Regions from separate parts of the Halomonas caseinilytica genome, predicted to be linked through region 2. Evidence: predicted binding sites of a transcription regulator. Region 2 holds the regulator's gene; each other region holds the start of a gene.
The links. Region 2 encodes sigma-54, which starts transcription at its own class of promoters, with help from an activator protein. Its sites were predicted from a motif close to TGGCACNNNNNTTGCTNT; they were not measured.
Positions count from the first base shown of each region.

Region 1: HSDC_RS00590 (nitrate reductase) is a predicted target of sigma-54. The motif match lies at 2,861-2,878, and genes of this name have one in related genera.
Region 3: HSDC_RS10190 (P-II family nitrogen regulator) is a predicted target of sigma-54. The motif match lies at 2,061-2,078, and genes of this name have one in related genera.
Region 4: glnA (glutamate--ammonia ligase) is a predicted target of sigma-54. The motif match lies at 5,794-5,811, and genes of this name have one in related genera.

Region 1 is NZ_BDEO01000001.1:135,650-143,278, reverse strand. Features, by position in the region: gene HSDC_RS00590 (nitrate reductase) at 1-2,725, opposite strand, end outside; gene cobA (uroporphyrinogen-III C-methyltransferase) at 1-21, opposite strand, end outside; gene HSDC_RS00585 (ANTAR domain-containing response regulator) at 3,124-3,717, shown strand; gene HSDC_RS00580 (CmpA/NrtA family ABC transporter substrate-binding protein) at 3,714-4,727, shown strand; gene HSDC_RS00575 (NAD(P)/FAD-dependent oxidoreductase) at 4,985-6,304, shown strand; gene nirB (nitrite reductase large subunit NirB) at 6,301-7,629, shown strand, end outside.
Region 2 is NZ_BDEO01000002.1:212,535-220,163, forward strand. Features, by position in the region: gene lptA (lipopolysaccharide transport periplasmic protein LptA) at 1-367, shown strand, start outside; gene lptB (LPS export ABC transporter ATP-binding protein) at 364-1,089, shown strand; gene HSDC_RS05080 (RNA polymerase factor sigma-54) at 1,269-2,690, shown strand; gene hpf (ribosome hibernation-promoting factor, HPF/YfiA family) at 2,791-3,102, shown strand; gene HSDC_RS05090 (PTS sugar transporter subunit IIA) at 3,109-3,588, shown strand; gene rapZ (RNase adapter RapZ) at 3,627-4,553, shown strand; gene HSDC_RS05100 (HPr family phosphocarrier protein) at 4,558-4,827, shown strand; gene pmbA (metalloprotease PmbA) at 4,994-6,334, opposite strand; gene yjgA (ribosome biogenesis factor YjgA) at 6,480-6,986, shown strand; gene tldD (metalloprotease TldD) at 7,039-7,629, opposite strand, start outside.
Region 3 is NZ_BDEO01000008.1:46,178-53,806, forward strand. Features, by position in the region: gene HSDC_RS10180 (YifB family Mg chelatase-like AAA ATPase) at 1-1,407, opposite strand, end outside; gene HSDC_RS10185 (accessory factor UbiK family protein) at 1,501-1,845, opposite strand; gene HSDC_RS10190 (P-II family nitrogen regulator) at 2,140-2,478, shown strand; gene HSDC_RS10195 (ammonium transporter) at 2,524-3,765, shown strand; gene glnK (P-II family nitrogen regulator) at 3,916-4,254, shown strand; gene HSDC_RS10205 (ferredoxin--NADP reductase) at 4,421-5,197, opposite strand; gene HSDC_RS10210 (LysR family transcriptional regulator) at 5,343-6,269, shown strand; gene HSDC_RS10215 (hypothetical protein) at 6,446-6,937, shown strand; gene speE (polyamine aminopropyltransferase) at 6,962-7,629, opposite strand, start outside.
Region 4 is NZ_BDEO01000018.1:37,107-44,735, forward strand. Features, by position in the region: gene HSDC_RS15865 (aminopeptidase P family protein) at 1-716, shown strand, start outside; gene ntrC (nitrogen regulation protein NR(I)) at 793-2,199, opposite strand; gene glnL (nitrogen regulation protein NR(II)) at 2,192-3,238, opposite strand; gene HSDC_RS15880 (DUF4124 domain-containing protein) at 3,412-3,999, opposite strand; gene glnA (glutamate--ammonia ligase) at 4,243-5,649, opposite strand; gene typA (translational GTPase TypA) at 6,115-7,629, shown strand, end outside.

The DNA of each region.
Region 1 (7,629 bases), on a different contig from region 2:
CAGGGACGGGATGAGACGCATGGGCCCTCTCCTCTTCGATAAGTGATTTCAATTCGGGAATGCAGCTACCACACTGGGTGCCGCAGGCCAGTCGGGCGCCCAGTGCCTCGACGCTGGTATCGCCCTCGCGGATCGCCGAGGTGATGGCGCCCTGGCCGACCTGATGACAACTGCACACCAGGGGGCCATCGTCGGCGGCGCCGTCCTCGCAGGCGGCCAGGATGCGGCGCCGCTGGCCCACTTCCAGGGCGATGCCCTCGGCGGCTTCGGCGAAGCGTTCATCGAGCCAGGCCAGTCCCGGCAATTCGGCCGGCGGACCGACCATCAACCACCAGCGCAGGCGCCCCGCCTCGATGCCCGCGGCACGCAGCCGACCGTCGGCCGGATCATCGCACCACAGCGAGGCCGCCACCGGCAGGATCTCGGCCAGCCAGGCCAGCCAGTCACGCTCGGCGGCAGCAGGGGCGCCGGCCAGTTGCCAGCGTTCGGCATGGGCCATGGGAGTCCGCGCCCAGTAGCCGGTCTCCCGGTACACCCGCGCGCCCACGTCGAGATCGGCGGCGACCACCAGGGTGGCCTCCCAGGCGCTGGGTAATGCCGCCAGGGCCACGGCGCCGTGCTTCGACTCGGGCTGACCGGACAGCGGATCGACATGCGACGCCAGCAGTGCACCGGCCAGCGCCGAGGCGCTGAAACGATCGCTCCAGTGGATTGGTACGAACAGTTCGCCGCGCCGCTGCGCCGGCGAGATGCGAACCCGCCCCCGGTAGTCACCACCCTCGCCCTCGAGTCGCGCCAGCCCCTGATCGGTCAGGCCCAGCTCACGGGCGTCCTCGGGATGCACCTCGATGAAGGGCTCGCTACGGTGGTTCATCAGCCGTGGCGCCCGAGCGGTGCGCGTCATGGTGTGCCACTGGTCGCGCACCCGACCAGTGTTGAGGCGAAAGCGGCGGTGCTCGCCGAGGGCCTGGACGGGGCCGTGTGGTGACACCGGCACCAGCCGAGCCCGGCCATCGGGCGTGGCAAAATGACCGTCCTCGAACAGGCGTGGTGTTCCCCGCGGCGCCTGGCGCGTTACCGGCCACTGGATCGGTGCCAGGGTGTCATAGCCCTGGCGGTCGAGCTCGGCCAGCGCCGAGATATCGAAGCAGCGCCGCCCGTCGCCCTCGTTCTCGAAGCCGGACAGGCGCGCATGTTCGACGAAGATATCGGCCGGATGCGCATAGTCGAAGGCCTCGCCGAAGCCCAGGCGTCGCGCCACTTCGCTGATGATCCACCAGTCATGACGGGCCTCGCCCGGTGGCGCCATCAGGCCGCGCTGGCGCGAGATGCGGCGCTCGGAGTTGGTCACGGTGCCGTCCTTTTCCGACCAGCCGGAGGCCGGCAGCACGATGTCGGCCACCTCCAGCAGATCGGTATCGGCCATGCACTCCGAGACGATCACCAGCGGACAGTGGGCCAGCGCCGCGCGTACGCGACGAGCGTCGGGCAAGCTGACCGTGGGATTGGTGGCCATGATCCACACCGCCCGGATCTCGCCGCGCTCGATGGCCTCGAACAGCGCCACCGCCTTGTGCCCCGGCCCTTCCGGGAGATGCGGAACGAGCGAGTCGGTGCTCCAGAAGCGCGTCACCCGCTCCAGGGCGCCGGGGCTATGGTAATCCATATGGGCGGCCAGCTGGTTGGCCAGGCCGCCCACTTCGCGCCCTCCCATGGCATTGGGCTGGCCGGTGATGGAGAAGGGACCGGCGCCGGGCAGGCCGATCTTGCCGCCTGCCAGGTGGCAATTGATGATCGCCTGGCACTTGTCGGTACCACTGCTCGACTGGTTGATGCCCTGGGAATACAGCGTCACCACGTGGAGCTGGCTGGCGAACCAGTAGAAGAAGGTCTCCAGGCGCTCGGGGTCAACATCGCAGTCGGCGGCGATGGCCTCGACCGAGACATCGTCCTGACGGGCCTCGGCCAGGGCTTCCTCCACCCCGCGCGTGTGGCGTTCCAGGTAGACGCGATCGAGCTTGCCCCGCTCGGCCATCCAGGCCAACAGCCCGGTGAACAGGCGAGCATCGCTGCCGGGACGCACGCCCAGGTAGAGATCGGCCAGCTCGCAGGTGTCGGTGATGCGCGGATCGATCACCACCACTCGCAGCAGGGGGTTGCGCGTCTTGGCGACGCGCAGGCGCTGGAACAACACCGGATGATTCCAGGCCAGGTTCGAGCCCGCCAGCACCACCAGCTCGGCATCCTCCAGGTCCTCGTAGTTGCAGGGTACGGCATCGGCCCCCAGCGAGCGCTTGTAGGCGGCCACCGCCGAGGCCATGCAAAGCCGCGAGTTGGTATCCAGATGCGGCGTGCCGAGAAAACCCTTGAACAGCTTGTTGGCGACGTAATAGTCCTCGGTGAGCAATTGCCCGGAGAGATAGCCGGCCAGGGCTTCTGGGCCGTGCTCGCGCTGCGTCTCGGCCAGGCGCTCGGCCACGGCGTCCAGGGCCGTGTCCCAGTCGACCTCGGCACCATCCAGCCGCGGGCGCGTGAGTCGCCCCCGGTCACCGAGCGTCTCGTGCAGTGCCGAGCCCTTGACGCACAAACGGCCATGATTGGCCGGATGCTCGACATCGCCCTCGACGGCGATGATCCGCCCATCGTGCATCTCGGCACGCACGCCACAACCGACCCCGCAATAAGGGCATGTGGTGCGTGCGTCTTGCGTTGAGGCCCTGGACATGACGCTATCCTCCCGTCGTGGACGATTGCCGAAACGACGACGCCCACCGCCTCACGGCAACCGAAGCTGCGGAGAAGCGGTGGGCGTCTTTGCCGATGAACGGATCACCCTTGATCCATCCTGGTCACCGGTTATCTAGCAAGCCCCGTGCCAGGAATGCTCAACCCCCGGAATACCGCGTGCCGCGACGATCTCGCCGCCGGCGGACAGCAGCTCGCCGCACAGCTCGGGCGCATCTCGCCACCCCGCCCGCACCGACTCGGTGCAACACCCGCCCGCCACACTTCCTGCCCATGCCATCGGGCCAACACTTTGCCGGCGTTCACCAGGAGTTCCAGCAACTGGAACGCATCTTGCAACCGATCGGGAAACGCCCCTATGCAACGAGCTACGCCACCATGCCTCAGCCCTTGAAAGTCCTTCTGGTCGACGACGAGATCGTGCGGGCCGCCATGGTCGAGGAAGCCCTCGCCAACGAGGGCCACGAGGTCATCTGTCGCCTGCAGGCCCCGACGAGCCTCAACGAGATGGTCGCCCGCCATCAACCCGATGTAGTAATCATCGACATGGAATCCCCCGACCGCGACACCCTCGACAGCATGTCGCTGCTCAACCGCGAGAACCCGCGTCCGGTGGTGTTCTTCGCCGACCAGCATGACCCCGAGACCATGCAGGCCGCGCTCAAGTCCGGCGTCAGCGCCTATGTGGTGGACGGTCTGGTACCGGGCCGGGTCAAGGCGGTCATGGAAGTCGCCATCGCCCGCTTCGAATCCTTCCAGTCGATGCGCCGCGAACTGGACCAGGCCCGCACCCAACTGGCCGAACGCAAACGCATCGAACGCGCCAAGGGCCTGTTGATGAAGCATCAGGACTGTGACGAACCCCAGGCCTATCGCATGCTGCGCAAGCTGGCCATGGACCGCGGTCAGCGTATCGGCGACGTGGCCAACAACGTGATCGACATCCTCGAACAACTGGAGAAGGGACGATGAGCGCGCCCGAACTCGAACGACTGACGCTGGGATTCATCCCCCTGCTCGACGCCGCCCTGCCGATCATCGCCCGCGAGGCCGGCTTCTTCGCCGACGAAGGACTCGAAGTCGCCCTCTCGCGCGAAAATGCCTGGTCGACACTGCGCGACAAGGTCGCCTCCGGCCTGCTCGACGGTGCCCACATGCTCTCGCCCCTGCCATTGGCCATGAGTCTCGGCCTGTCGCGCGCTCCCTGCGAGACCCTGGCGCCGTTCATCCTCGGTCGTGGCGGCAACACCATCGTGCTGTCGCGGCACTGGTCCGAGGGCATGAACGATATCGGCGAAGAGCACGATCCGCGCGACAATGCCCGCCGCTTCGCCGCCCGACTGCACACCCACCGCGGCGAGCCGCCCAGGCTGGCGATGGTCTATCCCTACTCCTGCCAGCACTATCAACTGCGCGAATGGCTGGCCGGTGCCGATATCGACATCGATCGACAGGTGACGCTGGGAGCCCTGCCCCCGCCACGTATGGTCGAGGCGCTGGAAAACGGCGAGATCGACGGGTTCTGCGTCGGCGAGCCCTGGGGCAGCCTGGCCCGGCATCGCGACGTCGGGCGTATCGTCGCCAGCGGCGCCCAGCTATGGCCGGCGCACCCCGAGAAGGTCCTGGGCGTGACCGCCTCCTGGGCGCTGCGCTATCCCACTACCCTGGCGGCAATGATCCGTGCGCTGCACAAGGCCAGCCAGTGGCTCGGCGCCTCGCCGGAACATGCCCGACGTGCCCAGAGCTGGCTGGTGCTGCCGCCTTACCTGGATCGCAGCGTCGCGCATCTCGAGAGCCTGGCGCCCGATGCTCCGCCGGCCTGGCAGAGCCTCGTCGGCGACCCCCGCCCGACCGCCGAGATCATGTCCCATGTGGCCGAGCACCTCGACCAGCACATGCGAAAACACGGTCGCCTGCTCGACATGCGCACCCTCTCGACCTGCTACAGCCCCGCGCATTTCGATGCCGCCACGCACCAATGACGTGCACGGGACACGACAGGTAACAGCTGAACAGCCTCCTCGATGCGGCCTAACCAAATGATATAAAAGCACTATCAAGAAAATGGCGTAGAACTTGAAAGACGCTTGAGCGAACAACGCCGATCCGCGAGCTCCTTTGCCACGGACCGGCCCCCGGCGATCAACGGCGATCGCCACGCTTTCGGACAAAGACGTCTCAGCGCCCCCGATGCCGGGGAGCGCGGAGACGTCTTTTTGCGTTTTCAGGAGGTTGCGATATGCGACCCAATGCCACCATCAGCACCGACGACCGAGCTCCCATCGATCACCTGGTGATCGTCGGCAACGGCATGGCCGCCCACCGCCTGGTCGCGACACTCTGCGACAAGCCCCGGGCGCCCCGCCGGATCACCGTCATCGGCGAGGAAACCAGCCACGCCTACAACCGTATCCTGCTGTCGCCCTGGCTGGCCGGCGAAATGCAGCGCGATGCCCTGCGCCTGCCCGAGCACGCCGCGACCACACAGACCGGCACACGCATCGAGACCCGGCTCGGCGAGCGCGTCACCGCCATCGACCGCGAAGCACGCCGGGTGACCACCGACCGGGGTGCGAGCCTCGACTACGACCGACTGGTGCTGGCTACCGGCTCGCGTTCCGCCATGCCGCCGGTGCCCGGCGTGACCCTTGATGGCGTGCATGGGTTCCGCGACCTGGGCGACGCCGAGGCCCTGGCCCGGGCCGCTCGACACGGCGGCCGCGCCGTGGTCATCGGCGGCGGCCTGCTCGGCCTGGAAGCTGCCGAGGGGCTGCGCAAGCGCGGCATGCGGGTTCAGGTGATCCAGCGCAGCGCGCGCCTGATGAACCGCCAGCTCGACGCCACCGCCGCAGGGCTGTTGCGCGTTGAACTCGAGGCGCGAGGCCTGGAAGTGATCACCGACGGCCACTTGAGCGCGCTGGAAGACAACAGCCAGGGCCGAGTGCGTGCCGTGATTCTCGCCGATGGCACCCGGCTGGCCGCCGATCATGTGGTGATCGCCACCGGCATCACCCCCAACGTCGAGCCGGGGCGTGCCGCCGGGCTCGACTGCGACCGTGCCATCCGCGTCGATGAGTGGCTGACCACTTCGGACGCCGCCATTCATGCCCTGGGCGAATGCTGTCAGTTCGGCTTGAGCACCTTCGGACTGGTGGAACCGATCTGGCAGCAGGTCGAGGTGCTCGCCGCCCGCCTGGCCGGCGAGGCCGGCCCCGGCTATCGCGATCGCCCGACCGCCACCAAGCTCAAGATCAGCGGCGTGTCGCTGTACGCCTTCGGGCCCATCGAGGCCACGCCGGAGCATGATGTGCTCACCTACCACGATCCCGAACAGGGCGAATATCGCCGCCTGCTGCTGCGCGATGGTCGCATCGACGGCGCCGTACTCTACGGCGATACCGCCATGGGCCCCTGGCTGTTCGACCGCTCCCGGGACGGCATGCGCTTCGGCACCGCGCGTCGCACCCTGCTGCTCGGCCAGGCCGATACCGAGGCCCTGCTCGACGACGAAGCAGGCGCCCCACATGTCACCGACACCCTCGACCAGGAGGCCGCATGAAGGCATCGAACGCCACTCCCCAGAACCTGATCATCGTCGGCAACGGCATGGTCGGCCATCATCTCGTCGAACAGCTCATCGAACGCGGCGCCCATCGGCACTACCGAATTCGGGTATTCGGCGAAGAGCGCCACCTGGCCTATGACCGGGTGCATCTTTCCGAGTACTTCAATGGTCGTGATGCCGACGATCTGGCGCTTTCGACCGCTGACTACTACGCCGAGCACGGCATCGAACTGCACCTGCACGAAGCGGTCACCGACATCGACCGGAACACCCGGGAGCTGGTCACGCCCCAGGGGCGTTATGCGTACGATCGCCTGGTGCTGGCCACCGGCTCCTACCCTTTCGTGCCGCCGATTCCCGGCGGTGACCGTGACGGTTGCCTGGTCTACCGGACTCTGGACGACCTCGACGCCATCCGCGAGGCGGCACGCTCGGCCACCACCGGCGTGGTGGTCGGCGGCGGCCTGCTGGGCCTGGAAGCCGCCAATGCCCTGCGCGGACTCGACCTGGACACCGCCGTGGTGGAATTTGCGCCGCGCCTGATGCCCATGCAGGTCGATCACGAAGGCGGCGAGCTGCTGCGCGAGAAGATCGAGGCGCTGGGCGTGCAGGTACTGACCGACCGGGCGACCCAGCACATCGAGAATGGCGACACCAGCCGACACCGCATGGTGTTCCAGGACGACAAGCGGCTGGAGACCGACCTGATCGTCTTCTCGGCGGGCATCCGTCCGAGGGACGAACTGGCCCGCCATGCCGGCCTGGCGATGGGCGAGCGCGGCGGCGTGGTCATCGATGACCGCTGCCAGACCAGCGATCCGTCGATTCTCGCCGTCGGCGAGGTTGCCCTCTGGCAAGGCAGCATCTTCGGCCTGGTGGCGCCGGGTTACCAGATGGCCAAGGCCGCCGCCGACACCCTGTGCGGTGGCGAGCTGACCTTCGAGGGTGCCGACATGAGCACCAAGCTGAAACTGCTCGGCGTCGACGTCGGCGCCATCGGCGATGCCCACGGCGACCGCTCGCCGGGTGCCCGCCAGTTCCGCTACTTCGACCAGCTCAAGCAGGTATACCGCAAGCTGGTCGTCTCCAGCGACGGCAAGAAGCTGCTCGGCGCCATGCTGGTCGGCGATAACGCCACCTACGACACCCTGATGCAGTACTACGCCAATGGCCTTGAATTGCCGGCGGATCCCGCCTCGCTGATCCTGCCCAATGTCGAAGGCGCCCCCGCCCTGGGGCCCGACGCCCTGCCCGACACGGCCTCGATCTGCTCCTGCCATAACGTTACCAAGGGCGCGATCTGCGAGGCCATCGACGCC
Region 2 (7,629 bases):
CAACGTGAACATTCAGCAGGGCAGCATGCGCCTGACCGGCTCACGAGTGGAAATCCGCCGCAACGACGCCGGCGAGCTGAGCCAGGCCATCGCCACCGGCGATCGCGCCTATATCGAACAGCAGCCCGCTCCCGACGAATCAGTGGTACGCGGCTGGGGGCAGCGCATCGTCTACCACGTGGCCGAACGCCGCATGGAACTCATCGACCAGGCCGAACTGCACCGGGGCGGTGACACCTTCGATGGCGGCTACCTGGAGTACTTTCTCGATCGCCGCGTGGTCCAGGCGCGTTCCTCCGCGGAAGGCGTCGAAGGCAACCAGCGAGTACGCATGACCCTGGAACCCGAGCAGCAGGATTCGCAATGAAGACGCTCCACGCCCGCCACCTGGCCAAGAGCTACAAACGCCGACGCGTGGTCCATGACATCAGCCTGGAGATCGGCCAGGGCCACATCACCGGCCTGCTGGGCCCCAACGGGGCCGGCAAGACCACCTCCTTCTACATGATCGTGGGCCTGGTGCGTGCCGATGCCGGCCAGGTCGCCATCGACGATCTCGACTTGTCCGATGCCGCCATGCACGAGCGCGCCCACGCCGGTATCGGTTATCTGCCCCAGGAAGCCTCGATCTTCCGCAAGCTCAGCGTGGCCGACAACATCATGGCCATTCTCGAGACCCGCAAGGATCTCGACCGCGCCGGCCGTCGCGACCGCCTGGAATCGCTGCTGGAAGACTTCCACATCACCCACATCCGCCACAACATCGGCATGAGCCTGTCCGGGGGTGAGCGCCGACGGGTGGAAATCGCACGCGCTCTGGCCACCGAGCCTGACTTCATCCTGCTTGACGAACCCTTCGCTGGCGTGGACCCGATTTCCGTCGGCGAGATCAAGGGCATCATCCGCCAGCTCAAGACACGCGGCATCGGTGTACTGATCACCGACCACAACGTCCGCGAGACCCTCGACATCTGCGACGGCGCCTACATTGTCGGCGACGGCCAGATCATCGCCGAAGGCGACGCCGAGGCGATCCTCGCCAACCAGCGAGTGCGCGACGTCTACCTAGGCCAAGACTTCCGCCTCTGAGCCCACGGCTTGCCGCCCCTCAGCGCCATGTCACCGCAACAAGCTGATATAATGAACACTTTATCACCAAGGCACGAAATTTGCCGATGGCATGATAATTGCTTTATCGAAGACTTGCATGCCGTGATGCAACGCACTAGGGTGGAGGTTTCTCGCACGTTGAGCGGTTCTCTTTTCCTATGGCCATGAAGGCTTCCCTCCAACTTCGGCTCGGCACCCAGCTGACCATGACGCCCCAATTGCAGCAGGCCATCGCCCTGTTGCAGCTTTCCACTCTCGACCTGCGTCAGGAGGTCCAGCAGGCCCTGGAATCCAACCCCATGCTGGAGCTCGACGAGGACTTCGGCGAACTGGCCGTCGGCGAGGCGCCCGAAGATGACTGGGCCAGCGAGATTCCCGAGGATCTGACCGTCGACAGCGACTGGTCCGATACCTATCAGGATGCCGGATTGGGCAGTCTGAGCGGCACGGGCAGCGGCGAGGCCCCCGACTTCGAGCGTCAGGCAGCGGGCCAAAGCCTGCAGGGGCACCTGGCCTGGCAACTGGCCATGAGCGGCCTGGATGAGCGCTCCTCGCGTATCGCCGAGAGCCTGATCGACGCGGTCAACGAGGATGGCTACCTGGACCAGCCACTGGACGCGATCCGCGATGGCCTGCGCGCCCAGGGCCTGGAAGGGCTCTCCAGCCGCGAGGTCGAAGCCGTGTTGCTGCAGGTGCAGCAGTTCGAGCCCACCGGCGTCTTCGCCCGCGACCTGCGGGAATGCCTGATGCTGCAGCTCGCCGCCCTGCCCCAGGAAACACCTCGACTGCCGCAGGCCCGGCGCCTGGCCCGTCAGTTCCTCGAGGCCCTGGCCGGCGATGATCGACGCCTGCTCAAGCGCCGCCTCGGCCTGGACGACGCGGCGCTCGACGAGGTGATCGCCCTGATCCGAGGACTCGACCCACGCCCGGGCAGCGCGTTCGCCAGCGGCGGCAACGACTACGTCATCCCCGACCTGGTCGCCCGGCGCGACGAACAAGGCTGGCAGATCGAGCTCAACCCCGAGGCCATGCCACGCGTGCGCATCCAGCCCGACTACGCCGCCTTGATCCGACGCGCCGACAAGAGCCAGGACAACCAGTTCCTCAAGGATCACCTGCAGGAGGCTCGCTGGCTGCTCAAGAGTCTGGCCAGTCGCAACGACACTCTGCTGCGCGTCGGTCGCGAGATCATGGCCCGCCAGCTGGACTTCCTCGAGCACGGCGAGGAAGCCATGAAACCCTTGATCCTGGCCGACATCGCCCAGGCCGTCGAGATGCACGAATCGACCATCTCGCGGGTGACGACCCAGAAATACATCCACACGCCACGCGGTGTGTTCGAGCTCAAGTACTTCTTCTCCAGCCATGTCGGCGACGGCGACGACGCCCACTCCAGCACCGCCATACGGGCCCGGATCCGCAAGCTCATCCATGAGGAACCGGCACGCAAGCCGCTCTCCGACAACAAGCTTGTCACCCTGCTCGCCGAGGAAGGCATCGATGTCGCACGGCGAACCGTGGCCAAGTATCGCGAAGCCATGAACATCCCCTCCTCGAGCCAGCGCAAGCGCCTTCGCTGAGCGTTTTCGAGCGAGCCTGGCAACAGCGTTTCACAGGGGGTTTGCACGACTCCAAAAAGGGTTACAATCGAGGCACAACCCAAGGAGCAAGGAGCGTGTCATGCAAGTCAACCTCACCGGCCATCATGTGGAATTGACCGACGCACTGCGTGACTATGTCCAAGAGAAGCTCGCGCGACTCGAACGTCACTACGACAACATCACCACCGTGCAAGTCACGCTCTCCGTGGAGAAAGAACGTCAACAGGCTGCCTGTACCCTGCATGCCGCCGGTGCTGACCTGCATGCCGAAGCGATGGACGGGGACATGTACGCCGCCATCGACGCCCTTGCCGACAAGCTCGATCGCCAGTTGGTGAAACACAAGGAAAAATCCCAGGCGCGCGCCCAGGGCGCCGCCGGCGTACGCTGATCCATCATGACTCTGGAAACCATCCTTCCCCCCGAGCGCACGCTCTTCGACGTGCCCGGGGGGAGCAAAAAGCGCGTACTGGAATTCTTCAGCACCTTCATCGCCCAGAACACACCGAGTCTGGACAGCCAGGAGGTCTTCAGCCGCCTGATCGGTCGCGAGCGCCTGGGCAGCACGGGCATCGGGCACGGGGTCGCCATTCCCCACTCCCGCAACCCGCACTGTAAGGCGCCCATTGCCGGCTTTCTGAAGCTCGCCGAGCCGATCGACTTCGACGCCGTCGACGGCGACCCTGTCGACCTGGTGTTCGTGCTGCTGGTTCCCGAGCAGGCCGACGACGCCCATCTGGCCTTGCTCGGCCAGGTCGCCGCCGTAATGAACGACGCCGACACCCGTAACGCTCTGCGTCGTGCCGATAGCCAGCACGCCTTGCACGAACGACTCATCGAGGCGATACGCCGACAGGCACCGGCCGAGAACGACTGACGGCACAACGGCCAGCCACTCGACCAGGAGACCCTGCCATGCAGATCGTGATCATCAGCGGCCGTTCAGGCTCGGGCAAGTCGATCGCCCTGCAGGCACTGGAAGATCTCGGTTTCTATGCCATCGACAACCTTCCGGCCACGCTGCTCGGCTCGCTGGTGGACGAATTGCGCGACGGTCAGGCACGTTCCATCGCCGTCAGCATCGACGCCCGCAACCTGCCGCATGCCCTGCAGCGCTTCCCGACGCTGCTCCATGACTTGCGTCACCGGAAGGTCCAGTGCCAGGTGGTCTACCTCACTACCGATGCCCGCATCCTGCTCGAGCGCTATTCGGCCACTCGGCGCCGCCATCCATTGACCCGCAACAACCGGATGACGCTTGCTGAAGCCATCGATCAGGAGGAAGCATCCCTGGCAGAGATCCGTGATCTCGCCGATCTGGTGATCGACACCTCGCGGCTCTCGGTGCATGAGCTGCGTGGACGCATCGCCGACCAGGTGGCCGAGCGCGGGCAGGAAGCCCTCGCCTTGACCATCGAGTCCTTCGGCTTCAAGCGCGGCGTCCCGCTCGACGCCGATATTGTCTTCGACGCACGCTGCCTGCCGAATCCCTACTGGGACCCTTCACTGCGTGATGCCACCGGACGCGACGACAGCGTCATCACCTTTCTCGAGACCTATCCGATGGTCGACGAGATGCGCCGGGACATCCTCGCCTGGGTGGAACGCTGGCTGCCCCGCTACCTGGCCAGCCAGCGCAGCTACCTGACCGTGGCCATCGGCTGCACCGGGGGGCAGCATCGCTCGGTCTACCTGGCCGAGCGCCTGGCTCACGACCTCGCCGCCCAGCATCCCAGCGTTCGCCTGCGTCACCGAGAATTGGGCATACACCTCAGCCGCCTCCCCTCGGAAACGCCACCCACCCAGGAACAAGACGATCACGACCACGAAAAGGAATCCTGAGTCCGTGCCGAGTCGCAAGCTCACCTTGACCAACAAGCGCGGTCTGCACGCCCGCGCCGCCACCCGCCTGGTCCAGTGCTGCCAACCCTATGATGCCAGCGTTACCGTTTCCCATGGCGGTCGGACAGCCAACGCCGACAACATCATGTCGCTGCTGATGCTCGCCGCCCCCTGCGGCACCGAACTCCTCCTGGAAGCCGAGGGCGAGGACGACGAGGCAGTCCTCGATGCCCTCGAGGAGCTGTTCGAGGCCCGGTTCGACGAGGAGGCCTGACAGCTGGAAGCTGGAAGCTGGAAGCTGGAAGCTGGAAGGCAGCATGAACACCGACGCACGGGATCAAGATTTTTCTTCAAGCTTCCAGCTTAAGCTCGCGAAGCGGGCGTTCTTCCAGCTCCGGGCGAAGCCCGGCTTTTCGAGCGGCGCAGCCGCGTCCCGGGCGCTACGCGCCCGCGACCGTCATCTCGTCGATCAGCCAGCTACCGGTATGTATGCTGCCCCGGGTGTCGATATCGTCACCGATTCCCACCAGCCCCTGGAACATCGTCTCGAGATTGCCGGCAATGGTGAACTCTTCGACCGGATGCTGGATCCTGCCATTCTCCACCCAGAAGCCGGCGGCGCCACGTGAGTAGTCGCCGGTCACGCCGTTGACGCCCTGGCCCATCAGCTCGGTCACCAGCACACCGCGATCCATGCGCGCCAGGAGCGATTCCTGCGATTCGAGCGGTGCCGTGATGCGCAGGTTGCGGGCGCCACCGGCGTTGCCGGTGGTCGACATGCCCAGGCGTCGCGCGCTGTAGGCGGAGAGCAGGTAGCTGGCCAGGCGCCCCTGGTCGATGAAGACATTGTCCCGAGTCTGGACGCCATCGGCGTCGAAGGGGCTGCTGGCCATGGCGCCCACTTCCATGGGACGTTCGCCCAGGGAGAACCAGTCGGGGAACAGCATGGTATTCAGTCGTTCGCACAGGAAGGACGACTGGCGATACAACGCACCACCGGCGATGGCCCCCATCAGGTGCCCGACCAGCCCGGAGGCGAGCGACGGATCGAACAGCACCGGCATGCGACCGGTAGCCGGCCGCACGGCGCCCAGGCGCTGCAGCGTGCGTCGTGCCGCGCTCTCGCCCACCGCAGCAGGATCCCGCAGGGCGCGCGGGTCACGCGACGTGGTGTAGTCATAGTCCCGCTGCATGCCCGAGGCATCCTCGGCGATCAGCAGGCATGACAACGAATGTCGGCTACCGCGCTGCCCACCCAGGAAACCGTGACTGTTGGCATAGACATGAACGCCCTCGCCGCTGGACAAGCTGGCGCCCTCGGAGCTGCGAATCCCCTCGACACCACGCCCGGCGCTCTCGCAGGTCAGAGCCAGTTCGATGGCCTCCTCGGTGGAGAGCGGCCAGGGATGATGTACATCGAGGTCCGGAAAGCGAGTGGCCATCAGCTCGGCATCCGCCAGACCGGCGGCGGGATCCTCGCCCGTATAGCGTGCGATGGCCAGCGCCTTCTCGACCACGTCGCGCACCGACGCCTCGCTGGCATCGGAGGACGAGGCACTTCCCTTGCGCTGGCCGACGTAGACAGTCACCGCAATGCCCTGATCCCGCGACAACTCAACGGTTTCCACATCCCCTTCGCGCACGCTGACGCCGATGCCCTGATCGACGCTGGCTCCCACCTCGCAGGCATCGGCCCCCAACCGGCGCGCCAGCGCCAGAGCCGCTTCGGCACGAGTTTCCAGCAGTGCCTGCTGATCGGCGGCATCGAAAGCCTGTGTCATCGATCTGTCTCCTCACTCGGCCGGCCCCGGGGCCGGCACTTCACAATATCGCGGTTGTCCAGCCCGTGACGGCGGGCTGGTATACTGGGTCCATGCGCCACGCCCCGATGCTTACCTTTCAAGCCTCATAACCTCAGGATACGGCATGACCCAGGATGATTCCCTTCCGGCCGATGAGCGGCCCAGCAAGTCCCAGCTCAAGCGCGAGATGCATGCGCTCCAGGCACTCGGCGAGCGACTCATCGCCATGAACGAGGCCGAGCGGGCCCGCTTTCCCCTCTCCGACGAACTCCTGGCCGCCATCGAGGAGACCGGCCGCATTCGCGCCCGAGAAGCCCGCCGGCGCCACATGCAATACGTCGGCAAGCTGATGCGCCGCGAGGACCTCGACGGCATTCGCGCCGTATTCGACGAACTCGACCGCGAACAACTGCAACGTGACCATGCCTTCCACCGGCTCGAGAAATGGCGGGACCGCTTGATCGATGAAGGCGACGACGCCGTCGAAGCCTTCGTCGATGCCTTTCCTGATACCGACCGGCAGGCACTGCGTCAGTTGATCCGCAACGCCCGCCGCGAACGTGACCAGGGCAAGCCTCCCACCAACGCCCGCCGGCTGTTCAAACTGATTCGCGACACCGCCGGGCTCTAACGGCCGCGCCTGGAACAGGGCAGAACACGACTGCCGCGCTCTGCCCTGTCCACTAGGACTGCGTTCCTCCCACCGTCAACTCGTCCAGCTTGAGCGTGGGCTGGCCCACCCCGACCGGCACGCCCTGACCTTCCTTGCCGCAGACGCCGATACCGGTATCCAGCTCCAGGTCATGGCCGATCATTGATACCCGGCCCATCGCCTCGGGACCATTGCCGATCAGGGTCGCGCCCTTCACCGGTGCGGTGATGCGACCGCCCTCGATCAGATAGGCTTCGCTGGCCGAGAACACGAACTTGCCAGAGGTGATGTCCACCTGGCCGCCGCCGAAACTCACGGCATAGATGCCGCGATCGACACTGCCGATGATATCGGCGGGATCATCCTGCCCTGCCTGCATGTAGGTATTGGTCATGCGCGGCATCGGCAGGTGGGCGAAGGATTCCCGACGCGCATTGCCGGTAGGTGCCATGCCCATCAGGCGAGCGTTGAGCTTGTCCTGCATGTAGCCGGTAAGGATGCCGTCCTCGATCAGGGTCGTGCACTGCCCCGGCGTGCCTTCGTCGTCGACACTCATGGAGCCGCGACGATCGGCCAGGGTCGCATCATCGACCACTGTCACGCCCGGCGAGGCCACGCGCTC
Region 3 (7,629 bases), on a different contig from region 2:
CAGCGCCACCCGCAGCACTCGATGGAAGGCGCGAGCCGAGAGTTGCAGCCGCTCCAGCACTTCGGCCAGCCAGGCACGGTCCTCGCCGCCCAGCGCGCAAGCGGCCTCCAGGTCGGGTCCCGCCAGGTGGGCATTGAGCGCCCCTCTCGCCCACTGGCGCTCGCGTGCCGCCAGAACCCGCTCGCGCACCGCTGCCGAATCCTCGCCCGGCTCCCGCGAGGTCAACTGCTCCGCCGGCAGGGCCGGCACTTCCACCTGCAGGTCAATGCGATCCAGCAGCGGCCCCGAAAGCCGTGCCTGATAGCGCTGGATCTGAGCGGCCGTGCAATGGCAGGCCTGGCGCGGATCGCCGAGATGACCGCAGGGGCAAGGGTTCATCGCCGCCACTAGCTGAAAGCGCGCTGGATAGCGACGCTCATGGTTGGCCCGAGCGATGTGGATCTGTCCGGATTCCATCGGCTCGCGCATCACTTCCAGCACGTGCCGCGAGAACTCGGGCAGTTCATCGAGAAACAACACGCCATGGTGCGCCAGGGAGATCTCCCCCGGCTTGGGGCGAGACCCCCCGCCGACCAGCGCCACGGCACTCGCGGTATGGTGTGGCGCCCGAAAGGGACGACGCCCCCACTGCTCGGCCAGCGGCAGGCCACTGACCGAGCGTATCGCCGCCACTTCCAGGGCTTCGTCCTCGCCGAGCGGCGGCAGGATGCCGGGCAGGCGGCTGGCCAGCATGGTCTTGCCGGTACCGGGCGGGCCGGCGAACAGCAGGTTGTGCCCACCCGCCGCGGCGACTTCCAGAGCTCGACGCGCCTGGTGCTGGCCCCTGACCTCACGCAGATCTGGCTCCGCCGCGTCACGGCGTGGCGGCGTTCGCAGCCGGTGGGCAGTAATGGGTTCCTGTCCGAGCAGATGGGCCACCACCTCCAGCAAGTGCTCGGCGGGCAGGACTTCCAGATCGCCGGCCAGGGCCGCCTCGTCGGCGTTGGCTCGGGGCACGATCAAGCGACGCCCCGCTTGCCGGGTGGCCATGGCCAGCGGCAGCACACCGCTCGCCGGGCGCAGACCACCGTCCAGCGCCAACTCCCCCACGCACTCCACATCCGCCAGAGCCTCAGGGGGAATCTGACCGGACGCAACCAGCAGTCCCAGCGCAATGGGCAGATCAAAACGCCCACCGTCCTTGGGCAGGTCGGCGGGCGCTAGATTCAGGGTAATACGCCGCAGCGGAAACTCGAAGCCGGCATTGACCAGGGCGCTGCGCACCCGTTCCCGGCTTTCCTTGACGGCTGCCTCCGGCAGCCCGACCAGCGTAATGCCCGGCAGGCCGTTGGCCAGGTGTACCTCGACAAGCACCTCGGGTGCCTCCAGGCCAAGGCCCGCCCGGGTGCGAATGATCGCCAGTGTCATCGGCATTCCCTCGCGCCACTGTTGTTGCTCGGTGCGACATCCTTGTCGCGCCTTCTTCAGGCTAGACCAGAGGCACAGGGCACGCCCAGGGTTTCATCGTCCGGTTTCGCCGGCGCCGGCGTCCGCCTCGAGAGAGTCGATGTCCGCCGCAGCCTCGCGGACTTCTTCGGCATCTTCGTCGGTGGCAGCCGCCGGTGTGTCCAGGGCATCTTCCAGGGCGGCGACCTGCTTCTCCAGCGCCTCGACCCGCCCTCGCGTGCGCTGCAGGACATCCATCAGGATGTCGAAATCCTCACGCGAAACAAGTTCGAGGCGGTCAAAGGCGCCTTTCACGACCTGCTGCACGCCTTTCTGTACCTCTTCCGGGGCCTGGGAGGCGCCTTGCAGGCGCTCACCGATCTGCTGGGCCAAGCGGCTGATACGGTCCTGGCTGACCATACTGCTTCTCCTGAATGGATGGTGGGGAAAACCTTCTGACAGGATACGCAAGGCGTCCTTTCACCGCATTCCTCTCGTCCGCCACCTTATGGGGCATTGCGCCGCCACCCAGGCACCAATCCAGTGCATGGACCTTCTCCGTACTGCACGCGGCGCGTTCAGCAACACCTCGCGCTTTTCACAGACTCATGAAAAATCAGGATTATCCCGTCACCTGGCACGATTCGCGCTTCATCAGAACAACGATGCACCGCGTGGCAACGTGCCGCGCCCACCGAACAAGGGAGTACCGGGATGAAGCTGATCACCGCCGTTATCAAGCCCTTCAAGCTCGACGACGTCCGCGAGGCGCTCGCCGACAACGGCGTTCAAGGCATCACTGTCACCGAAGTCAAGGGCTTCGGTCGCCAGAAAGGCCACACCGAACTCTATCGCGGCGCCGAGTACGTCGTCGACTTCTTGCCCAAGGTCAAGGTCGAGGTCGCCGTGGACGACGACCGCCTGGATACCGTGCTGGACGCCATCTGCAATGCCGCCAACAGCGGCAAGATCGGCGACGGCAAGGTCTTCGTGACCCCGCTGGAAGACGTCATCCGCATCCGCACCGGCGAGCGTGGCGCCGACGCCGTCTGATCGCCGACCGCCTTCCTGCCTGTTCCCGATACGGAGACATTCGTCATGACAGAGCTCGCTTACGCGCTCGACACCTTCTACTTCCTGGTCTGCGGTGCCCTGGTGATGTGGATGGCCGCCGGTTTCTCGATGCTCGAGGCCGGCCTGGTCCGCTCCAAGAACACCGCCGAGATCCTGACCAAGAACATCGCCCTGTTCGCCATCGCCTGCACCATGTACCTGTTGGTCGGCTACTACCTCATGTACTCCAGCAGTGCCGGCGGCGTCCTGCCCAGCCTGGGCTTCCTGCTGGGGGGCGAGAATTCCGTGGACGCAGTGCTGGCCGGCGGTGACGACGCCCCCTACTACTCCGCCCGCGCCGATTTCTTCTTCCAGGTCGTGTTCGTGGCCACCGCCATGTCGATCGTCTCCGGCGCGGTCGCCGAGCGCATGAAGCTGTGGGCCTTCCTGATCTTCGCCGTGATCCTGACCGGCTTCATCTATCCGGTATCCGGTTACTGGACCTGGGGCGGCGGCTGGCTGGCCGAGATCGGTTTCTCCGACTATGCCGGCTCCGGCATCGTGCACCTGGCCGGCGCCTCCGCCGCCCTGGCCGGTGTGCTGGTCCTCGGCCCCCGCAAGGGCAAGTACGGCAAGGACGGCACCATCTACGCCATTCCGGGCGCCAACATGCCGCTGGCGACACTGGGTACCTTCATCCTGTGGCTGGGCTGGTTCGGCTTCAACGGCGGTTCCGAGCTGAAGGTGTCCGACGTGACCTCCGCCAACAATATGGCCCAGGTCCTGGTCAACACCAACGCGGCCGCCGCCGGTGGCGTGATCGCCGCCTTGATCCTGGCCAAGGCCTGGTTCCGCAAGGCCGACCTTACCATGGCTCTGAACGGCGCCATCGCCGGCTTGGTCTCCATTACCGCCGACCCGCTGTCGCCCAGCGCCCTGGGCGCTACCCTGATCGGCGGTTTCGGTGGCCTGCTGGTCGTTGTCTCCATCGTCTGCCTCGACAAGCTGAAGCTCGACGATCCGGTCGGTGCGATTTCCGCTCACGGCGTGGTCGGCATCTGGGGCGTCCTGGCCGTTCCGTTGTCCAACGGCAGCGCCAGCTTCGGCGCCCAGATCATCGGCATCTTCGGCATCTTCGCCTGGGTGTTCGTGGCCAGCCTGATCGTCTGGCTGATCCTCAAGACCGTCATGGGCATCCGGGTCAGCGAGGAAGAAGAATACGAAGGCGTCGACCTGACCGAATGCGGCCTCGAAGCCTATCCCGAGTTCAATGTCGCCAAGACATGAGGCGATCCCGAGTGAGCTGGCGTGCTCCTGCTGGCCCCCGCAAGGGGGCCTTTTTTATTCTATTCGCTGCGGGTGTATGCTCTGTCACAATGAGGCCAGCAAGGACGGCGTGCGTCGCCGTCGGCACACGAACCATGCGAGGACAAGACCATGAAACTGGTGACCGCCATCATCAAGCCGTTCAAGCTCGACGACGTACGTGAATCGCTCTCCGAGATCGGCGTCCAGGGCATCACCGTCACCGAGGTCAAGGGCTTCGGCCGCCAGAAGGGCCACACCGAGCTCTATCGCGGTGCCGAATACGTGGTCGACTTCCTGCCCAAGGTCAAGCTCGAGGTCGCGGTGGACGACGACATGACCGAACAGGTCATCGACGCCATCACCCAGGTGGCCAATACCGGCAAGATTGGCGACGGCAAGATCTTCGTCACGCCGCTCGAACAGGTCATCCGCATCCGTACCGGCGAGACCGACAAGGACGCGGTGTAATCTCAGGAAGGAAAGAGGAAAGCCAGACTCAACCTCACTACCGTGAGTTCTTAGGGTTTTCTTCCCTCTTTCAGCGGTGCAGCCGCGTTCTTCAGACTTCCAGCCCGGACAACGTCCGGGCATTTTTCCAACTCACGGCTCACAGCTCCCGGCGAAGCCGGGTGGCTTACTTCTCGACGAAGGCCCGTTCGATGACGTAATCGCCCGGGTCGCCCATGCGCGGCGAGATGTTGAAACCCAGCTCGTCGAGCAGGGCACTGGTTTCGTCGAGCATCGCCGGACTGCCGCAGATCATGGCGCGATCCTGTTTCGGATCGATGGTCGGCAGGCCGGTATCCTCGAACAGTTTCCCCGTACGGATATGATCGGTCAGGCGACCGGTGGTGTGGAACTCTTCCCGCGTTACCGTCGGGTAGTAGACGAGCTTTTCGCTGATCTCCTCGCCCAGGTACTCGTGCGCGGGCAACTCCTTGGAAATGAAGTCGGCATAGGCAAGTTCACTGACGGTACGCACACCATGGACCAGCACGATCTTCTCGAAGCGCTCGTAGGCCTCGGGGTCCTGGATCAGGCTCATGAACGGCGCCAGCCCCGTGCCGGTGGACAGCAGGTAGAGGTTGCGGCCCGGCAGCAAGTCGTCAGTGACCAGCGTACCGGTGGGCTTGCGGCTGACCATGATCTTGTCGCCGACCTGAAGATGCTGGAGCCGCGAAGTCAAGGGACCGTCCGGCACCTTGATGCTGAAGAACTCGAGATGATCCTCGTAGTTGGGGCTGGCGACGGAGTAGGCGCGCATCAGCGGCTTGCCCTCCACCTCCAGGCCGATCATCACGAACTGGCCGTTCTTGAAGCGCAGGCTACGCTCGCGGGTGGTACGAAAGCTGAACAGCGTGTCGTTCCAGTGATGCACGCTGAGGACTTCTTCCTCGGCAAACTTGCTCATGTCGGCTCCTACATATTCCAGAAGCGCATATATGCGCCATTCACTCTTTGCAGCTGATTCTAAGGAAGGCCAGAATATCTGTTAAATGGATTGTATGGATAAAGCTTATCTATACTTTGAATAGAAATGCTCTGGAGCCAGCCGAATGCGCTATACCCTGCGTCAGCTCGAGGTCTTCGTGGCCGTGGCCCAGCACGAGAGTGTCTCCCGAGCCGCCCGAGCCCTGGCACTCTCCCAGTCGGCGGCCAGTACCGCCCTGGCCGAGCTCGAGCGACAGTTCGACTGTCGATTGCTGGACCGCATCGGCAAGCGGCTCAAGCTCAACGCGCTGGGCTTCCAACTGCTTCCCAAGGCCGTAGCGCTGCTCGACCGCGCCGAAGAGGTCGAGGAGTTGCTGCGCGGGCAGCAAGGCATCGGCACTCTGGACGTAGGGGCCACGCTGACCATCGGCAACTATCTGGCCACCTTGCTGATCAGCGACTTCATGCAGCGCCATCCCGGCAGTCGCGTCCGCCTGCAAGTCCGCAACACCCGCACCATCATCGAAGAGGTGCGCCAGCATGAGCTCGACCTGGGGCTGATCGAGGGTCAGTGCGAGGAGGACGATGTCATCACTCAGCCGTGGGTGGAGGACGAACTGGCGGTGTTCTGCTCACCGCGCCACCACTTGGCAAACCAGGGACCGGTGGAACTGGATCGCCTGCTGCGGGAGGCCTGGATCATGCGCGAGCAAGGCTCGGGTACTCGCCTGACGCTGGAACAAGCCGCTCGCCACCGCCGCGGGCGCTTCAACACCCTGCTGGAACTGGAACACACAGAGGGCATCAAGCGTGCCGTCGAATCGGGGCTGGGCATCGGCTGCGTCTCCAAGCTGGCCCTGCGCGACGCCTTCCGTCGTGGCAGCCTGGTTCAGATCCCGACGCCCGATCTGGACCTGAGTCGCCAGTTTGCCTTCATCTGGCACCGTCACAAGTACCTGGCCACCGGCATGCGGGAATTCCTCAAGCAGTGCCGACACATGACGGAGGGCATTCGCAGCAGCGACCAGATCGATCTGCCCTATTACTCCTGAGGCCACCATTGCACGCGATCATGCAACGCGGGAGACGGCTCTTGGCGACACCCGGCGTCGGCCTTCGCGGACACTGCCCTGCCGCCGCCGTCTAGGGTAGGATGCGGGCTCACCGGCAAGGAGCGCCGGCGCAACCTCGGCCCCCTAACCGCCGACGCTATCCGGAGGACTCGAATATGCGGCAATTCTTCTTTCCACGCCGTCCCCTGCCGCGACGCACCCTGTTGTTCTGCCACGCCATCATCCAGCTCGGCCTGCTGGTAGCCGGCGGCCTGTGGCTGGCGCCACGCACCCCCTGGCTCGCCGATACCACCTGGCTGGCCGCCTGGCCGCCGCTGGCACTCGGGGCCGGCATGCTGCTGCTGGCCATGATCGGCGTTCGTCTGCTCGCCGAACTGTGGCTGCTGCCTTACCACCTGGCGGGCCTGCGCAACGGCTTCGCCCCGGGCGATGTGGTCACCCGATCCTTCGATCGACGCCCGGCCGTCCACGACGCCGAACGCGCCTGGACATCCTCGGCCCGCCCGGTCTCGATGGACGATGAGGTCATCGGCAGTGCCCGCGTCGCCCGGCCGGCATCGACCTGGCGCCAGGGGGGCGATGAACCGACCCTGACGCCGGGTGACGGCGAAGCGGAGCCCGCTTCCCGCCACGAGCCGCGACTATAGCGATACCGCCGGCGGCACCGGGGCTCAGTCGAACGCTCGTCGCATGAAGGGCGGCAGCGCCAGGGCTCCCCGGTGTATCTCGGCGGTGTAGTAGTCGAGCGGCAGATCAGCCTCCCGGGCGTCGCGCTCACGGAAGTCATTCACCTCGCAGCCCTTGCCGGCCAGAGTGACGCTCCACCATCCGGAAGGATAAACGGGCTGCGGGAACGGCAGGGTCGCCACGCTGCCAAAACCGGCCTCGCGCATGTCACGGCGCAGCTCCCGGATGATCGAACCGCTGTGGTAAAGCGGCGACTCACTCTGCTGCACCATCACCCCACCGGGACGCAGGATGCGATGGCAACGGCGCAGGAAGTCGGTCGTGAACAGGCCTTCTGCCGGCCCCACCGGGTCGGTGGAATCGATGATCAGCACATCGACGCTCTCGGCCTCTGCCTCGTCGACCCAGCGCACGCCGTCGGTAAAGGCCAACTCGGCGCGGGGATCGTCGTTCGACTCGGTCAGGGAAGGGAAGAAGCGCTCGGCGGCCCGGGTCACTTCCTCGTCGATGTCGATCTGGGTCACTTTCTCGACACCGGGATGGCGCAGCACTTCACGCAGCGTACCGCAGTCACCGCCGCCGATGATCACCACGCGCTTCGGATCGGCGTGGGTGAAAAGCGCAGGATGCGCGATCATCTCGTGATAGAGAA
Region 4 (7,629 bases), on a different contig from region 2:
GCTTCTCCACCATCGCCGCCTTCAACGCCAATGGCGCCCTTCCGCACTACCACGCCACGCCGGCGGCACATGCCACCATCGAAGGCAACGGCCTGCTGCTGATCGACTCCGGCGCCCAGTACCCGGGCGGCACCACCGACATCACCCGCGTGGTCCCGGTGGGCAAGATCAATGACGCGCATCGCGAGGACTACACCCTGGTGCTCAAGGGCACCATCGCGCTGTCGCGGGCGCACTTTCCGCGCGGCATTCCCTCGGCGCAGCTCGATGCCATCGCTCGTGCGCCGCTGTGGACCAGCGGCCGCGACTACGGCCACGGCACCGGCCATGGTGTGGGCTACTTCCTCAACGTCCACGAAGGCCCCCAGGTGATCGCCTGGCATGCGCCAGTGGCGCCGCATACCGCCATGCAACCTGGCATGATCACCTCCATCGAACCCGGCGTGTACCGCCCCGGCAAGTGGGGCATCCGCATCGAGAACCTGGTCGCCAATCGCCCCGCCGCGGAGAGCGAGTTCGGCGACTTCCTGCGCTTTGAGACGCTGACGTTGTGCCCCATCGACACCCGCTGCATCGAGCCCGCCCTGCTCGACGACAGTGAGATCGAGTGGCTCGACGCCTACCACGCCGAAGTACGTGAGCGCCTCGCACCCAAGCTCGAGGGCGAGGCGCTGGCCTGGCTCGAGAAACGCACTCAACCGCTCGCCCGCGGCTGACCAGGTGCTGCTCAGCCAGTGAGCGATTCTGAAACGACGAGGGGCGCCGATCGACTCGGCGCCTCTCGCTCGTCGCTCAATCCTCCGCCATTTCCGGCATCAGCGTCTTGAGCTTGCGAGTCAGCGTATTGCGCCCCCACCCCAGCAGTTCGGCGGCCTCGCCCTTGCGTCCGCCGGTATGCTTGAGCGCGGTCTCGATGAGGATCTTCTCGAAGTCCGGCACCGCCTCTTCCAGCAGGTGGGTATGGCCGGCGGCCAGGGCACGATCCGCCCAGTCGCGGAAGGCCGTCCGCCAGTCGCCGGAGGCCCCGCCTCCCTCTCCGTCGCGCAACTCGGGCGGCAGGTCCTCCACCAGCACTTCGCGCCCGGAGGCCATCACCGTCAACCAGCGGCAGGTGTTCTCGAGCTGGCGCACGTTGCCCGGCCAGGCCAGGCGTGTCAGGTGCTCCTCGGCTTCCTCGGTCAGCACCTTGACGTCGGTGGCCAGTTCCTTGGCGGCCTCGGCGAGGAAGTGGCGTGCCAGGCGGGGAATATCCTCGCGACGATCGGCGAGCTTCGGCAGGTGAATGCGGATCACGTTGAGGCGATGGAAGAGATCCTCGCGAAAGCGCCCGTCGTCCACCAGCTCCTCGAGATGCTGATGGGTAGCGGCGATGATGCGCACATCCACCTTGACCGGCGTATGACCGCCGACCCGGTAGAACTCGCCGTCGGCCAGCACCCGCAGCAAGCGGGTCTGGGTCTCGGCGGGCATGTCACCGATCTCGTCGAGGAACAGGGTACCGCCATCAGCCTGCTCGAAACGTCCCTGTCGCTGAGCCGTGGCGCCGGTGAAGGCCCCCTTTTCATGGCCGAACAGCTCGGATTCGATCAGATCGCGGGGGATCGCCGCCATGTTCAGGGCGATGAAGGGACGGCCGCCCCGAGGGCTGTGCTGGTGCAGCGCCTGGGCCACGCGCTCCTTGCCGGTGCCCGACTCGCCGTTGATCAGCACCGTGATGTGCGACTGAGCGAGCCGGCCGATGGCGCGAAACACCTCCTGCATGGCCGGCGCCTCGCCGATGATCTCGGTCTCGAGGCCCTCCGGGGGCGTGACCGGCCGCTGGCGCTCCCGAGCATGGGCCACGGCGCGGCGCACCAGGGCCAGCGCCTCGTCGACGTCGAAGGGCTTGGGCAGGTATTCGAAGGCGCCGCCCTGATAGGAGGCCACGGCGCTGTCGAGATCCGAATGCGCGGTCATCACGATCACCGGCAGGTCGGGATGCGCTTCGCGCACCCGGGCCATCAGGTCCAGGCCATCGATACCCGGCATGCGAATATCGGTGACCAGTACATCGGGCGGCTCCTCGAGCAGACGCGGCAACACCCGGTCGGCGCGCTCGACGCATTCGACCTCCAGATCGGGCTGGGCCAGGGCTCGCTCCAGCACCCAGCGAATGGCGCGATCGTCGTCGACGATCATGACGCGAGCGGCTTCACTCATGAGTATTCTCCAGCGGTATCAGCAGGCGGAATTCGGTGTGGCCAGGCGCGGAGTCGCATTCGATCAGCCCCTGGTGCTGATGGAGGATCGACTGGGCGATGGACAGCCCCAGCCCACTGCCCTCGGCACGTCCCGAGACCATCGGATAAAACAGGGTTTCGCGCAGTCGCTCGGGAATGCCCGGCCCGTTGTCGATGATCGACACCTCGCAGACCAGCCGATGCCGCTCGGCTCCCAGGGTGAACTGCCGCCGGGCGCGCGTCCGCAACATCAGGCTGGGGGCCGGCACATCGGATTCCGTCATGGCTTCGACGGCATTGCGTGCGACATTGAGCATGGCCTGGATCATCTGCGATTCGTCGCCGATGAGATCCGGCAGGCTGGGATCGTAATCGCGGATGATGGTTACGCTGGGATGCTCGACGGCCAGCAGCGAACGTACCCGTTCGAGCACCTTATGGATGTTCAGCGGCTCATGGCGCTCGACCTGATTGGGCCCGAGCATCGCATCCACCATATCGCGCAGGCGGTCGACCTCTTCGATGATGATCCGTGTGAATTCGGTAAGCTGCGGACTGTCGAGATCGCGCTCCAGCAACTGGGCCGCGCCGCGAATGCCTCCGAGGGGGTTCTTGACTTCATGGGCCAACCCTCGCGCCAGTACCTTGATGGTTTCCTGGCGCGTCTGCAGCGCCTCCTCCCGGGAAATGCGCAGCAGGCGGTCGCGCGGCTCCACTTCCAGCAGGAGCTCGTCCCGGGTCAGGGGCGTGACGGTATAGTCCACGGTCAGCACGTCGCCGGTGACCAGTGTCAGGCGTGCCTCGCGCTGGGTGAAGGGATGGAACTCGTCTCGCGCCTTGGCCAGCAGCTCACCGATGTCCTCCTCGCCCACCACCAGCTCCGGCAGGGGCTGGCCCGCCACCCGCGACCGGCTGAGCGCCAGCAGCGCCTCGGCCGCCGGATTCATCCACTGCAGCCGCAGCCGGCCATCCAGCAACAGGACGGCTGTGGTGAGGTGTTCCATCAAGCGTTGATACATGAACGATCCCGCGATGCACGAAGAAGTTTCCAACTGGAGTAGTCCGGTGCAAGAAGCGCGCCACTTCGGCACGGCCGGCATATGGGCACGAGCCGACAGCAGGCACCGGCACTGTGCACCATCCTAGTGCACTACTATGGTGCATGCACGATCCTGGGCCATCCCGTGCACCCTCAGCGGACGGCCTGAGGGCGGGAGTGGACATGATGGGGATTCCGCAGCATGTTGACGCTGGCCCGCTGCACATAGAGCGTCACCGCCGACGTACGCTGCAACACCTGCCCTCGAGCATCGAGCAGTTCCGCCCGCAAATGATGCTCGCCACGCGACAGATTGGTGAGCTCGATGACAGGCTGGCGCGCTGCGGGCCGCACGATGTTTCCATCGAGCCGCAGTCGCAGCAGGTGACCCTCACGCAGCGCCGGCCGCAGTTCGAGCCGCACCCGCACATCGCCCGCGGCCCCGGTCGGCAAGGTGGCCCCATCGGCAGGCGCCGCAATTGCGAAGGCATCGTATATCCGGGAAGGTGTATCCATGCCGTCGCGGCCCGAAGCGGTGCTCGTCGATGCCGGTGGCGGTGGCGGTGGCAGCGACGGCACCACGCTGATCGGCGCAAGCTCGACCGGCTCGCCACCTCTCGAGGGGTCATCACTGAAGGACACATGCCCTCGCGCATCGGTGGTGCGATAGAGCGTCTGGTCCCCCGCAGCCTGGGTCATCATCAAGAGATACAGCAGCAACACGATCATCGGCCTGTCCATGGACCCTCCCAAGTATCGGGTATCGGGCATCCTGCCCTCGAGTTGAAGACTAGGCGCTGCCCGATCGGGTCGCGAGCCCCGATATGCCCGGCGATACTCCACAGATATGTTGCATGAATCGGTTGCTGCAAATCGGCCAGCAAAAGAATTCGGCTGGCACAAGTATGCGGCTGGCACAAAAAAAGAGGCACGCCCCTAGGCGTGCCTCTATCTCGCTATCGCGTGGCGGCGTCGCGCCGGCGATCAGCAGCTGTAGTACATATCGAACTCGACCGGGTGCGTCGTCATGCGCAGACGCTCGATGTCCTCGGACTTGAGCTCGATGTAGGCATCGATCATCTCGTCGGTGAAGACGCCGCCCTCGGTGAGGAAGCTGCGATCGGCATCCAGGGCTTCCAGCGCCTGATCGAGGCTCTCGGCCACGGTCGGGATGGCCTTGCCTTCTTCCGGCGGCAGGTCATAGAGGTTCTTGTCCATGGCATCGCCGGGATGGATCTTGTTCTTGATGCCGTCGATGCCGGCCATCAGCATCGCCGCAAAGCACAGGTAGGGGTTGGCGGTCGGGTCCGGGAAGCGGGCCTCAATGCGCTTGCCCTTCGGGCTCGCGGTGTAGGGGATGCGGATGGACGCAGAACGGTTACGCGCGCTGTAGGCCAGCATCACCGGCGCCTCGAAACCCGGCACCAGGCGCTTGTAGGAGTTGGTCGACGCGTTGGTGAAGGCGTTCAGGGCACGGGCATGCTTGATGATGCCGCCGATGTAGTACAGCGCCATCTCGGAGAGACCGGCGTACTCGTCACCGGCGAACTGGTTCTGGCCGTCCTTCCAGAAGGACTGGTGGACATGCATGCCGGAACCGTTATCACCGACTATCGGCTTGGGCATGAAGGTTGCGGTCTTGCCGTAGGCATGCGCCACGTTGTGCACCACGTACTTCATTTCCTGCAGCTCGTCGGCCTTCTTCACCAGGGTGTTGAACTTGACGCCGATCTCGTTCTGGCCGGCGTTGGACACCTCGTGGTGATGCACCTCGACGGTCTGGCCGATGGCTTCCAGGGTGTTGCACATCGCGCCACGGATATCGTGGAAGCTGTCCACCGGCGGCACCGGGAAGTAACCGCCCTTGACCCGCGGACGGTGACCCAGGTTGCCACCTTCGACGTGGCGGTCGGTGGCCCAGGCCCCCTCTTCGGAGGTGATCTTGTACATGGCGCCTTCGGCGTCGGCCTTCCAGTGCACTTCGTCGAAGACGAAGAACTCGGGCTCCGGACCGAAGAAGGCGGTATCGCCCAGGCCGGAGGACTGCAGGTACGCCTCGGCGCGCTTGGCGATGGAACGCGGGTCGCGCTCATAGCCCTGCATGGTGGCCGGCTCGATGATGTCGCAGCGCAACACCAGGGTGGCGTCTTCGGTGAAGGGGTCGAGGAAGCCGGTGCCGTCCTCCGGACGCAGGATCATGTCCGACTCGTTGATCCCCTTCCAGCCATTGATGGAGGAGCCGTCGAACATCTGGCCGTTCTCGAAGAACTCCTCGTCCACATCGCGAGCCGGAATGGTGACGTGCTGTTCCTTGCCTTTGGTGTCGGTGAAGCGCAGGTCGACCCACTTCACATCATGTTCTTCGATCAGGGCGAGCGTCTTGTCAGACATGAGGTCCTCCACAGTGAGCTTGGCTCGTTAACTTGGAAACGTATTCAAAGCATCGTTGATCGCTGGTCGAGTGCTGCGAACGTTGTAGCATGCCGTAAGCCGGCTGCCCACGACGCCCGAGGCGACCATGGCGTTTGCTACGATGAAGCAGGAAGTGTGCCAAGATGGCGCATCCATTTTTTCGCCCTTCATAGCATGCTGATCTCGCAGAGGAAAATTGTCTCTCGCGTTTCTCCCCGGCCTGATTCGTCCGTCGGACGCCCGATATTGAGGCGGCACGAATGCCTCGCAATGAACCAAAATGAAGCGTAATAACGAGCAAAGCACCAAATCAGTGCACGCATGCTGGAATCCCTGTCGCAGCGGCTTCAACATCGTTCGGAAACGGATTTCCCACCACAAGGCTGGTAGCGTCACGGCCCTGACCCTATAATGCGGCCCCACTTTTCCCAGCAGGATCCCGTCGTGATCGAGAATCTTCGCAACATCGCCATCATCGCTCACGTCGACCACGGCAAGACCACCCTGGTCGACAAGCTCCTCCAGCAGTCCGGCACCCTGGACCGCAAGGCTGAGGGCCAGGAACGCATCATGGACTCCAACGACCAGGAGAAGGAGCGCGGCATCACCATCCTGGCCAAGAACACGGCGATCCGCTGGGAGGGACCCGACGAGCGCGAGTACCACATCAACATCGTCGACACGCCCGGACACGCCGACTTCGGCGGCGAGGTCGAGCGTGTGATGTCGATGGTCGACTCGGTCCTGCTGATGGTGGACGCCGTCGATGGCCCCATGCCGCAGACCCGCTTCGTCACCCAGAAGGCCTTCGATCAGGGCCTCAAGCCGATCGTGGTGGTCAACAAGATCGACCGCCCGGGTGCTCGCCCGGACTGGGTCATCGACCAGATCTTCGACTTGTTCGACAACCTCGGCGCCAGCGACGAGCAGCTCGACTTCCCGATCATCTACTGCTCGGCGCTCAACGGCGTGGCCGGTCCCGAGCCGGATCAGCTCACCGATGACATGACGCCGATGTTCCAGGCCATCGTCGACATCGTCGAGCCGCCCAAGGTCGAACTGGAAGCGCCCTTCCAGATGCAGATCTCGGCGCTGGACTACAACAGCTATGTCGGCGTCATCGGCCTGGGCCGCATCACCCGCGGCAGCGTCAAGCCGAACCAGCAGGTCACGATCGTCTCCAAGGAGGGCAACACCCGGCGCGGCAAGATCGGCCAGGTGATGACCCACCTCGGCCTGGAGCGGGTGCAGACCGAAGAGGCCACCGCCGGCGATATCGTCTGCATCACCGGCATCGAGAACCTGGCCATCTCCGATACGCTGTGCGACCCGGCCGACGTCGAGGCCCTGCCGGCGCTGACCGTCGACGAGCCCACAGTGTCCATGACCTTCCAGGTCAATGATTCGCCCTTTGCCGGCAAGGACGGCAAGTTCGTCACCAGCCGCAACATCCGAGACCGTCTCGAGCAGGAGCTGATCCACAACGTGGCGCTGCGCGTCGAGCAGGGCGACAGCCCCGAGAAGTTCAAGGTCTCCGGTCGTGGCGAGCTGCACCTTTCGGTGCTGATCGAGAGCATGCGCCGCGAAGGCTTCGAGCTGGCGGTGGGGCGTCCCGAGGTCATCATCCGCGAGATCGACGGCGTTTCGCAGGAGCCCTACGAAGAAGTCATCATCGACTGCGAGGAGGAGCACCAGGGCGCCATCATGGAAGAGCTCGGCTATCGCAAGGGCGAGCTCAAGAACATGAACCCCGACGGCAAGGGCCGGGTGCGCCTGGACTTCATCATCCCAGCGCGGGGCCTGATCGGCTTCCGGGGCCAGTTCCTGACCCTGACGTCGGGCACCGGCATCCTGACCAGCCGCTTCGACCACTATGGTCCGCTCAAACCCGACGCCTCCGTCGAACGGCGCAACGGCGTGCTGGTGTCGATGGTCAGCGGCAAGGCCCTGGCCTATGCG